One region of the Pseudomonas beijingensis genome, then DNA from elsewhere that is predicted to be linked to it. Evidence: predicted binding sites of a transcription regulator. Region 1 holds the regulator's gene; the other holds the start of a gene.
What was found. The regulator sigma-54, encoded in region 1, starts transcription at its own class of promoters, with help from an activator protein. The targets are predictions, from matches to a motif close to ANTGGCATNNANNTTGCTNT.
Positions count from the first base shown of each region.

Region 1 (4,276 bases):
GAGCAAAAAGATTCGCACCATTGTGGTGTTTGCCTGTATCGCGGCGATTTTCGCCGCGGTGGGCTATTGGAACATCAGCCCCGAACGGTTTCTCGACCAAACTACACCCCAGGTCGAGGAGCGGATCGACTGGTATGCGACCAACACCCATACCCTGCAGTACCTGCCCGACGGCAAAGTGCAATATGAGATGACGTCCGACAAGGTCGACCACGTAAAGGCCACTGACATTACGCTGGTCACCAAACCGGACCTGAACATGTTCCGCGGCACCGAATTCCCGTGGCATGTGCAGAGCGAGCACGCCGAAGTCAATTCCGGCGGCACCGAAGTGGAACTGATCGACTCGGTACGCGTTGCCCGAACCGACGAGAAAAACCGCACGACCATCATCACCAGCACACGCATGACCGTATTCCCACAGCAAGAATATGCGCAGACCGAGCAACCCGTTAGAATCGACGGCGCCGGGGGTGTATCGACCGGCACGGGAATGAAAGCGTATTTGAAGGAAAGCAGGATACACCTGCTATCGAACGTAAGAGGACAGTATGAAGCTCGCTAAAACCCTCCCTATTTTGCTCAGTCTGGGCGCAGCACTGGGAAGCGCGAGCGCCTGGGCTCTTCCCAACGACCGCGACCAGCCTATCCGCATCCAGGCCGACGACGCCCAACTCGACGACAAGAATGGCGTCGCCACCTATAAAGGCGACGTGATCATCACCCAGGGCTCGATGAAGGTCACCGGCAACACCGTGACCATCACCCGCACCCCAGCTGGCGATATCGATGTGGTGACTTCGGTGGGCAACCTGGCCTATTTCGAGCAGATGCAAACCGTGGGCGACACTAAGCCCGTCCAGGGCTACGGGGTGACCATCCAGTACCACGCCTCCCAGGATCGCGTGGTCCTGATCGACCGCGCCAAGGTCGTCGACAAGGACAACAACGTTACCCAGGGCGAGAAAATCGTCTACGACACGGTCAAGAAGCTGGCCAGTGCCGGTCGCGCCACCGGTAGCAAGGTGACCGAGTCGCGTCCGCGCATCGACATGGTGATCCAGCCGAAAAAGAAAACCGACGAGCAGAAGGCCCAGTAATGGCAACTCTGAAAGCTCAGCACTTGGCCAAGAGCTACAAGAGCCGTCAAGTAGTGCGTGATGTCAGCCTGTCCATCGACAGCGGCCAGATCGTTGGCCTGCTCGGTCCTAACGGCGCGGGCAAGACCACTTGCTTCTACATGATCGTCGGCCTGGTCCAGGCCGATCAGGGGCGCGTGTTGATCGACGACCTGGATGTCAGCCACCAGCCGATGCACGGCCGGGCGAAGGCAGGTATCGGCTATTTGCCGCAAGAAGCGTCGATCTTCCGCAAACTGTCGGTAGCCGACAACATCATGGCGATCCTCGAGACCCGCAAGGAACTCGACAAGGCCGGCCGTCGCCAGGAACTGGAAAGCCTGCTACAGGAATTCCACATCAGCCACATTCGCGACAACCTGGGCATGAGCCTGTCGGGTGGTGAACGGCGTCGTGTGGAAATCGCCCGCGCCCTGGCCACCGCACCGAAGTTCATCCTGCTCGACGAACCGTTCGCCGGCGTGGACCCGATTTCGGTGGGCGACATCAAGCAGATCATCCATCACCTCAAGGCCAAGGGTATCGGTGTGCTGATCACCGACCACAACGTGCGCGAGACCCTGGACATCTGCGAAACCGCCTACATTGTCAATGACGGCCAATTGATCGCCGAAGGTGACTCCGCCGCGATCCTGGCCAATGACCTGGTCAAGGAAGTGTACCTGGGCCATGAGTTCCGCCTGTAAGCACACGTGTCTGGCGAATTGCCCGGGCGTCGTTTAATTTTATTATGGCGACGCTCTAGGCAAACACTTCAGTTTCAGGCATATAATTTGCTTAAGTTTGGCGCTCCGGCGCCCTGTAGTGGATGGCGCATGTGCGCCGGCGAATAAGGTGTTAAGCCCCTGCCATGAAACCATCGCTAGTCTTGAGAATGGGCCAGCAGCTGACGATGACACCGCAGCTGCAACAGGCCATCCGCCTGCTCCAATTGTCGACCCTGGACCTGCAACAGGAAATCCAGGAGGCCCTGGAGTCCAATCCGATGCTCGAACGCCAGGAAGAAGGCGACGACTTCGATAACACAGACCCGCTGGCCGACAACGTCGAGCAGAAGCCCAACACCGAGATCCCGGAACCGTCCTACCAGGAAGCCGCCCCGACGGTGGACAACCTCGAGGATGGCGAATGGAACGAACGCATTCCCAACGAGCTGCCCGTGGACACGGCCTGGGAAGATGTCTACCAGACCAGCGCCAGCAACCTGCCCAGCAGCGATGACGACGAGTGGGACTTCACCACCCGCACCTCTGCCGGTGAGAGCCTGCAAAGCCACCTGTTGTGGCAACTGAACCTGGCGCCGATGTCCGACACCGATCGCCTGATCGCCGTGACGCTGATCGATTGCATCAACAACCAGGGCTACCTGGACGAGACCCTCGAAGAAATCCTCGAAGCCTTCGACCCCGAGCTCGACATCGAGCTGGACGAGATCGAAGCCGTTCTCCATCGCATCCAGCAATTCGAACCGGCCGGCATCGGCGCCCGCAACCTGGGCGAGTGCCTGTTGCTGCAATTGCGCCAGTTATCCGCCAAGACGCCATGGCTGGCCGAAGCCAAGCGACTGGTCACCGATTACATCGACCTGCTGGGCGGTCGCGACTACAGCCAATTGATGCGTCGCATGAAGCTCAAGGAAGATGAACTGCGCCAGGTCATCGAGCTGGTGCAGAGCCTCAACCCGCGCCCCGGCTCGCAGATCGAATCCACCGAGCCTGAGTACGTGGTCCCCGACGTGATCGTGCGCAAGCACAACGATCGCTGGCTGGTGGAGCTCAACCAGGAGTCGGTGCCCAAGCTGCGGGTCAATGCCCAGTACGCCGGTTTCGTCAAGCGCGCCGACACCAGCGCCGATAACACCTTCATGCGCAACCAGTTGCAGGAAGCCCGCTGGTTCATCAAGAGCCTGCAAAGCCGCAACGAAACCCTGATGAAAGTAGCCACCCAGATCGTCGAGCACCAGCGCGGCTTCCTGGAGTACGGCGATGAAGCGATGAAACCATTGGTCCTGCATGACATTGCCGAAGCGGTGGGCATGCACGAATCGACGATTTCCCGGGTGACCACCCAAAAATTCATGCATACCCCCCGGGGCATCTATGAATTGAAATACTTTTTCTCCAGCCATGTCAGCACCTCCGAAGGCGGCGAATGCTCGTCCACGGCCATCCGCGCGATCATCAAAAAACTGGTGGCCGCGGAAAATCAGAAAAAGCCGTTGAGTGACAGCAAGATCGCTGGTTTACTGGAGGCACAAGGCATTCAGGTGGCCCGCCGTACCGTCGCCAAGTACCGCGAATCCCTCGGGATCGCGCCTTCGAGCGAACGCAAGCGGCTGATGTAACAGGCCACGCCACAGCGTTCCAGTGGCAGGCATTTCTGCCTGCCGCTTTATGCACTGGCAACGAAGGAGAAGCTGTATGCAAGTCAACATCAGTGGACACCAACTGGAAGTGACCGAACCCCTGCGCACCTACATCGGCGAAAAACTCGACCGATTGGAGAGGCATTTCGACAAGATCACCAACGTGCAAGTCACGATGAACGTCGAGAAGCTGCTGCAGAAAATCGAAGCCACGCTGCATATCCCCGGCGGAGAAGTGGTTGCCAACGCAGAGCACACAGACATGTATGCCGCGATTGACCTGCTGACCGACAAGCTGGATCGCCAACTCAAAAAGCATAAGGAAAAGACCCAGAGCCTCCTCCAGGGCGCGACCGGTCGTTAACCCCCCCAATCCATGATCCGACTAGAAACCATCCTGACCCCCGGCCGTTCCCAAGTGAACGCGCCGGGCGGCAGTAAAAAAGAAAGCCCTCGAACAAATTGCCAACCTGATCCACCGCGAGGTGCCGGATCTGGGAATGCAAGACGTCTTCGAGGCCCTGGTTGCCCGTGAAAAACTCGGTTCCACCGGTTTTGGCAACGGCATCGCCATTCCTCACTGCCGTCTCAAGGGTTGTGCCGCGCCGATCAGCGCGTGTTGCACCTTGATACCCCCATAGATTTCGACGCCATCGACGGCGCTCCGGTCGACCTGCTGTTTGTATTGCTGGTTCCGGAAGCGGCGACCGATGCGCATCTTGAGCTGCTGCGCCAGATAGCCAGCATGCTGGACCGCAAGGAAGTGCGCGAA
Region 1 is NZ_CP117425.1:2,041,835-2,046,110, reverse strand. Features, by position in the region: gene lptC (LPS export ABC transporter periplasmic protein LptC) at 1-565, shown strand, start outside; gene lptA (lipopolysaccharide transport periplasmic protein LptA) at 552-1,100, shown strand; gene lptB (LPS export ABC transporter ATP-binding protein) at 1,100-1,825, shown strand; gene PSH84_RS09170 (RNA polymerase factor sigma-54) at 1,990-3,483, shown strand; gene hpf (ribosome hibernation-promoting factor, HPF/YfiA family) at 3,560-3,868, shown strand; partial or broken gene ptsN (PTS IIA-like nitrogen regulatory protein PtsN) at 3,881-4,276, shown strand, end outside.

Region 2 (4,276 bases), 970 kb from region 1:
TTCGTAGCTGTGGATGCCCAGTTTCCAGGCGCAAAACAACGCACCGATCACAATCACCTGGCCGACCATGCCGGCGGTTTTCGGCGAGATGCGATCGGCCAGCAAGCCCATGAACAGACGCAGTACGGCACCGGCCAGGATCGGCGTCGCGACCATCAGGCCGCGTTGCTGGGTGGTCAGGTGCAGGTCGGCGGAGATCTGCACTGCCAGTGGACCGAGCAGGTACCAGACCATGAAACTCAGGTCGAAATAGAGGAAGGCCGCGCACAGTGTCGGGGTGTGGCCGGATTTCCAGAAGCTTGAATTCATCGCGCACCTCAGCTGTAAAAGTCTCGAGAAATGAGTCAGTGCTCAGAAGCAGTGCGCCGTCTGTGGTCGCACCACCGGCTCCGAAGAGCCAAAACAAAAAAACGCCGCAACCCGGATTGCCAGAGAGGCAAGGTGGGTGTGCGACGTCTTTGTCGTAGGTGGGGCAACCGCCGTTGGTTACCTGTGGGATTGCTTAAGCGAGATCTGTGCCAACAGGAGGGATTGGCGTGAGGGCTATCGCGAGCAAGCTCGCTCCCACAATGGATCTTCAGTGGGCACAATACCTGTGGGAGCGGGCTTGCTCGCGAAGGCGTCCGGTCAGTCGACATCGATGTTGAATGGAAAGCCGCTTTCGCGAGCAAGCCCGCTCCCACATTGGAACTCCAGTGGCTACAGGACCTGTGGGAGCGAGCTTGCTCGCGATGGCGTCAGGCCAGGCGCTACAAGGCTGTCAGCCGAGCAACTCGTTCATGGCAATGATCTGCTCCGCCACCTGGATCAGCTTCTGCTGGCGGCTCATGGCCTGGCGGCGCATCAGGGTATAGGCCTGTTCTTCGTTGCACTCCTTCATCTTCATCAGCATGCCCTTGGCCAGTTCGATGCGCTTGCGTTCGGCCAGTTGCTGGTCCCGGGCCAGGAGTTGGGCACGCAGGGCCTGGTCGCTTTCGAAGCGGGCCATGGCCACGTCGAGGATCGGTTGCAGGCGCGCAGCGTGGATGCCTTCGACGATGTAGGCACTGACGCCCGACTTGATCGCCTGGCGCATCACATTGGGGTCGTGCTCGTCGGTAAACATGACGATCGGTCGTGGCTGGTCGCGGCTGACCAGCACCACTTGTTCCATCACATCGCGTCCGGGTGACTCGGTATCGATCAGGATCACGTCCGGACGCACCGTTTCGACGCGCGCCGGCAGGTCGATGGTCAGGCCGGATTCGTCGATCACTTCGAAGCCGGCCTCAATCAGGGCAGCCTTGAGGCGGCCGACTTTTTTCGCGGTGTCGTTGATCAGCAGGATACGCAGCATGGTCGTGGCTCCTGTCAGCGGCTGGCGAGAAGGGGAGCCGCATCGCTCAAGGCGTGCAGTTTGAAGCTGCGGGCGTACCCGGCCGGGTCCGAGCCGTCCCAGGTGGTGCCGTCGATCAGTTGGCTGCTGCGCATGTCCTGGTCCGCAGACGCGATGTCGAGTGCAGCGCAGGCTTCACGGTACAGTTTGAGCTGTTGGACGTCCCTGGCCACGGCCAGGTAATCCGGGTCTTCACGCAGCAGGCCCCAGCGACGGAACTGGGTCATGAACCACATGCCGTCGGACAGGTACGGCAGGTTCACTTCGCCGCCGCCATGAAAGCGCATTGCGTGGGGATCCTGCCAGCTGTTGCCCAAGCCGTCGGCATAGATCCCCAGCAGGCGCGGCTCGATGCAGTCCAGCGGGGCGTCGAGGTATTCCGGTGCACTCAATAGTTGCGCGGTGCTGCGGCGGTTTTCGTTGCTCTGTTCGATGAAGCGGCTGGCTTCGAGGATTGCCATCACCAAGGCCCGGGCGGTATTGGGGTATTGCTCGACGAACGCCTGGGTGCAGCCCAGGACTTTTTCCGGGTGGTCGGGCCAGATGGTCTGGGTGGTCGCAAGGGTAAAACCGAGGTTCTGCTTCACCGCGCTGGCGCACCACGGCTCGCCGACACAAAACCCGTCGATGCGCCCGGCTTGCAGGTGCGCGATCATTTGCGGCGGCGGCACCACCACACTGTCGACGTCCGACAAGGGGTGGATGCCCTGGGCTGCAAGCCAGTAATAGAGCCACATGGCGTGGGTGCCGGTGGGGAAGGTCTGGGCGAAGGTCAGTTTCGGGCGAGTTTGGTGCACGTGCCGTTCCAGTGCTTCAGGACTGGTCACGCCTTGGGCCTGCAAGCCATGGGACAGGTTGATGCTCTGGCCGTTCTGGTTCAGCCCCATCAGCACCGCCATGTCGGTCGGTGCCACGCCGCCGATGCCCAGATGCACCGCATAGATCAGGCCATACAGGCTGTGGGCGGCATCGATTTCACCGCTGACCAGTTTGTCCCGCAGGTTGGCCCAGGACGCTTGGCGCTTGAGGTTCAGGGTCAGGCCGTAGGGTTGGGCGAAGCCCTGGGTGGCAGCGACCACCACCGGGGCACAGTCGCTCAAGGCCATGAAACCGAGGTTGATCGCGCTCTTTTCCGGGGCATCGCTGCCGTTGACCCAGGCCAGGGGGTTGGCTGGAACTTCATTCATCGGTATCACCTTCCGCATAAAAAAGCGCCGTGTCCGGGCTCAGGAGACCGGACGACGACGCCGTTGTCCCTTAAAACAGTGTGGCACTCATTCCGTCGCTGGCATGGGCGCTGATGACCAAAAGGGTGCAAGGCATATGCCAGCGCTATCGTTTTGTGCGGGCGCCTCGCTTGAGCCGCCGTTGCCCGGCTATAATCGCCGCCTCATTTCGTCGCCCGAGTCAAAGCCGCCCATGTACACCCTGGCCCGTGAACTGCTGTTCAAACTCTCCCCGGAAACTTCCCACGACCTGTCCCTGGACTTGATCGGCGCGGGCGGACGCCTCGGCCTCAACGGTTTGCTGTGCAAGGCGCCGGTGAAATTGCCGGTGACGGTCATGGGCCTGGAGTTTCCCAACCCGGTCGGGTTGGCGGCGGGCCTGGACAAGAATGGCGCGGCCATCGACGGCTTCGCCCAGTTGGGTTTCGGTTTCGTGGAAATCGGCACCGTCACTCCGCGCCCGCAGCCGGGCAACCCCAAGCCACGGCTCTTCCGCCTGCCGCAAGCCGAGGCGATCATCAATCGCATGGGCTTCAACAACCTGGGCGTCGACAACCTGCTGGCCCGCGTGGCCGCGGCCAAATACAAGGGCGTGCTCGGCATCAACATCGGCAAGAACTTCGACACGCCGGTGGAGCGCGCCGTCGACGACTACCTGATCTGCCTGGACAAGGTCTACGCCCACGCCAGCTACGTGACCGTCAACGTCAGCTCTCCCAACACCCCGGGGCTGCGCAGCCTGCAATTCGGTGATTCCCTCAAGCAACTACTGGCCGACCTGGCCCGGCGTCGCGCGGAACTGGCTTTGACCCATGGTCGGCATGTGCCACTGGCGATCAAGATCGCCCCGGACATGACCGACGAAGAGACCAGCCAGGTGGCCCAGGCCCTGATCGAGACGGGCATGGACGCGGTGATCGCCACCAACACGACCCTGGGGCGCGAAGGCGTCGAAGGGCTGGAGCACGGTGACGAGGCGGGCGGTTTGTCTGGCGCGCCCGTGCGTGACAAGAGCACCCACACCGTGAAGGTGCTGGCCGCTGAGTTGGCGGGGCGCTTGCCGATCATCGCGGCGGGCGGGATTACCGAAGGCAGGCATGCCGCCGAGAAGATCACCGCCGGGGCGAGCCTGGTGCAGGTTTACTCGGGCTTCATCTACAAGGGGCCGGCGTTGATTCGTGAGTCGGTGGATGCGATTGCGGCGTTGGGTTGATTCAGGAGTGCTCGGCTCTATTGTGGCGAGCAGGTTTTCTGTGGGAGCAAAGCTTGCTCGCGATAAGGTCGCCTCGGTTCCAGACAGACCGCGTTGTCTTCATCGCGGGCAAGCCTTGCTCCCACAGGGCCTCGCCACAACATGTTGCAACTCAAGTTAATAACCCAGGCATTAAAAAGGGCTCCTCGAAGGAGCCCCCTGGGCCGTAGCCCGCCGCCCGGATGGGACGTGCGTGGTTAAATCGATATGGGTTTCAAATTGTCGAGTTCTTGAGTATTAAGCCCTGTGTCAGCCGACGGCGTGAAGTTCGTTGAGTCTATGGATACCCGCAGTGCCGGTCATACCGTCCCAGTTGTCGCCGCGTCCTTCTCGCCAGCCATTGATCCAGGCTTGACGTACCGACGGTAGAGTAAAGGGGCAAAGCTCACGGGATTTACCACCAACGCCATATTGGTAACCACG
Region 2 is NZ_CP117425.1:3,014,451-3,018,726, forward strand. Features, by position in the region: gene PSH84_RS13650 (nitrate/nitrite transporter) at 1-309, opposite strand, end outside; gene PSH84_RS13655 (ANTAR domain-containing response regulator) at 761-1,336, opposite strand; gene PSH84_RS13660 (CmpA/NrtA family ABC transporter substrate-binding protein) at 1,351-2,562, opposite strand; gene PSH84_RS13665 (quinone-dependent dihydroorotate dehydrogenase) at 2,795-3,814, shown strand; gene rmf (ribosome modulation factor) at 4,103-4,276, opposite strand, start outside.
Region 2: a site for sigma-54 is predicted at 2,687-2,706, ahead of PSH84_RS13660 (CmpA/NrtA family ABC transporter substrate-binding protein). Genes of this name have one in related genera too.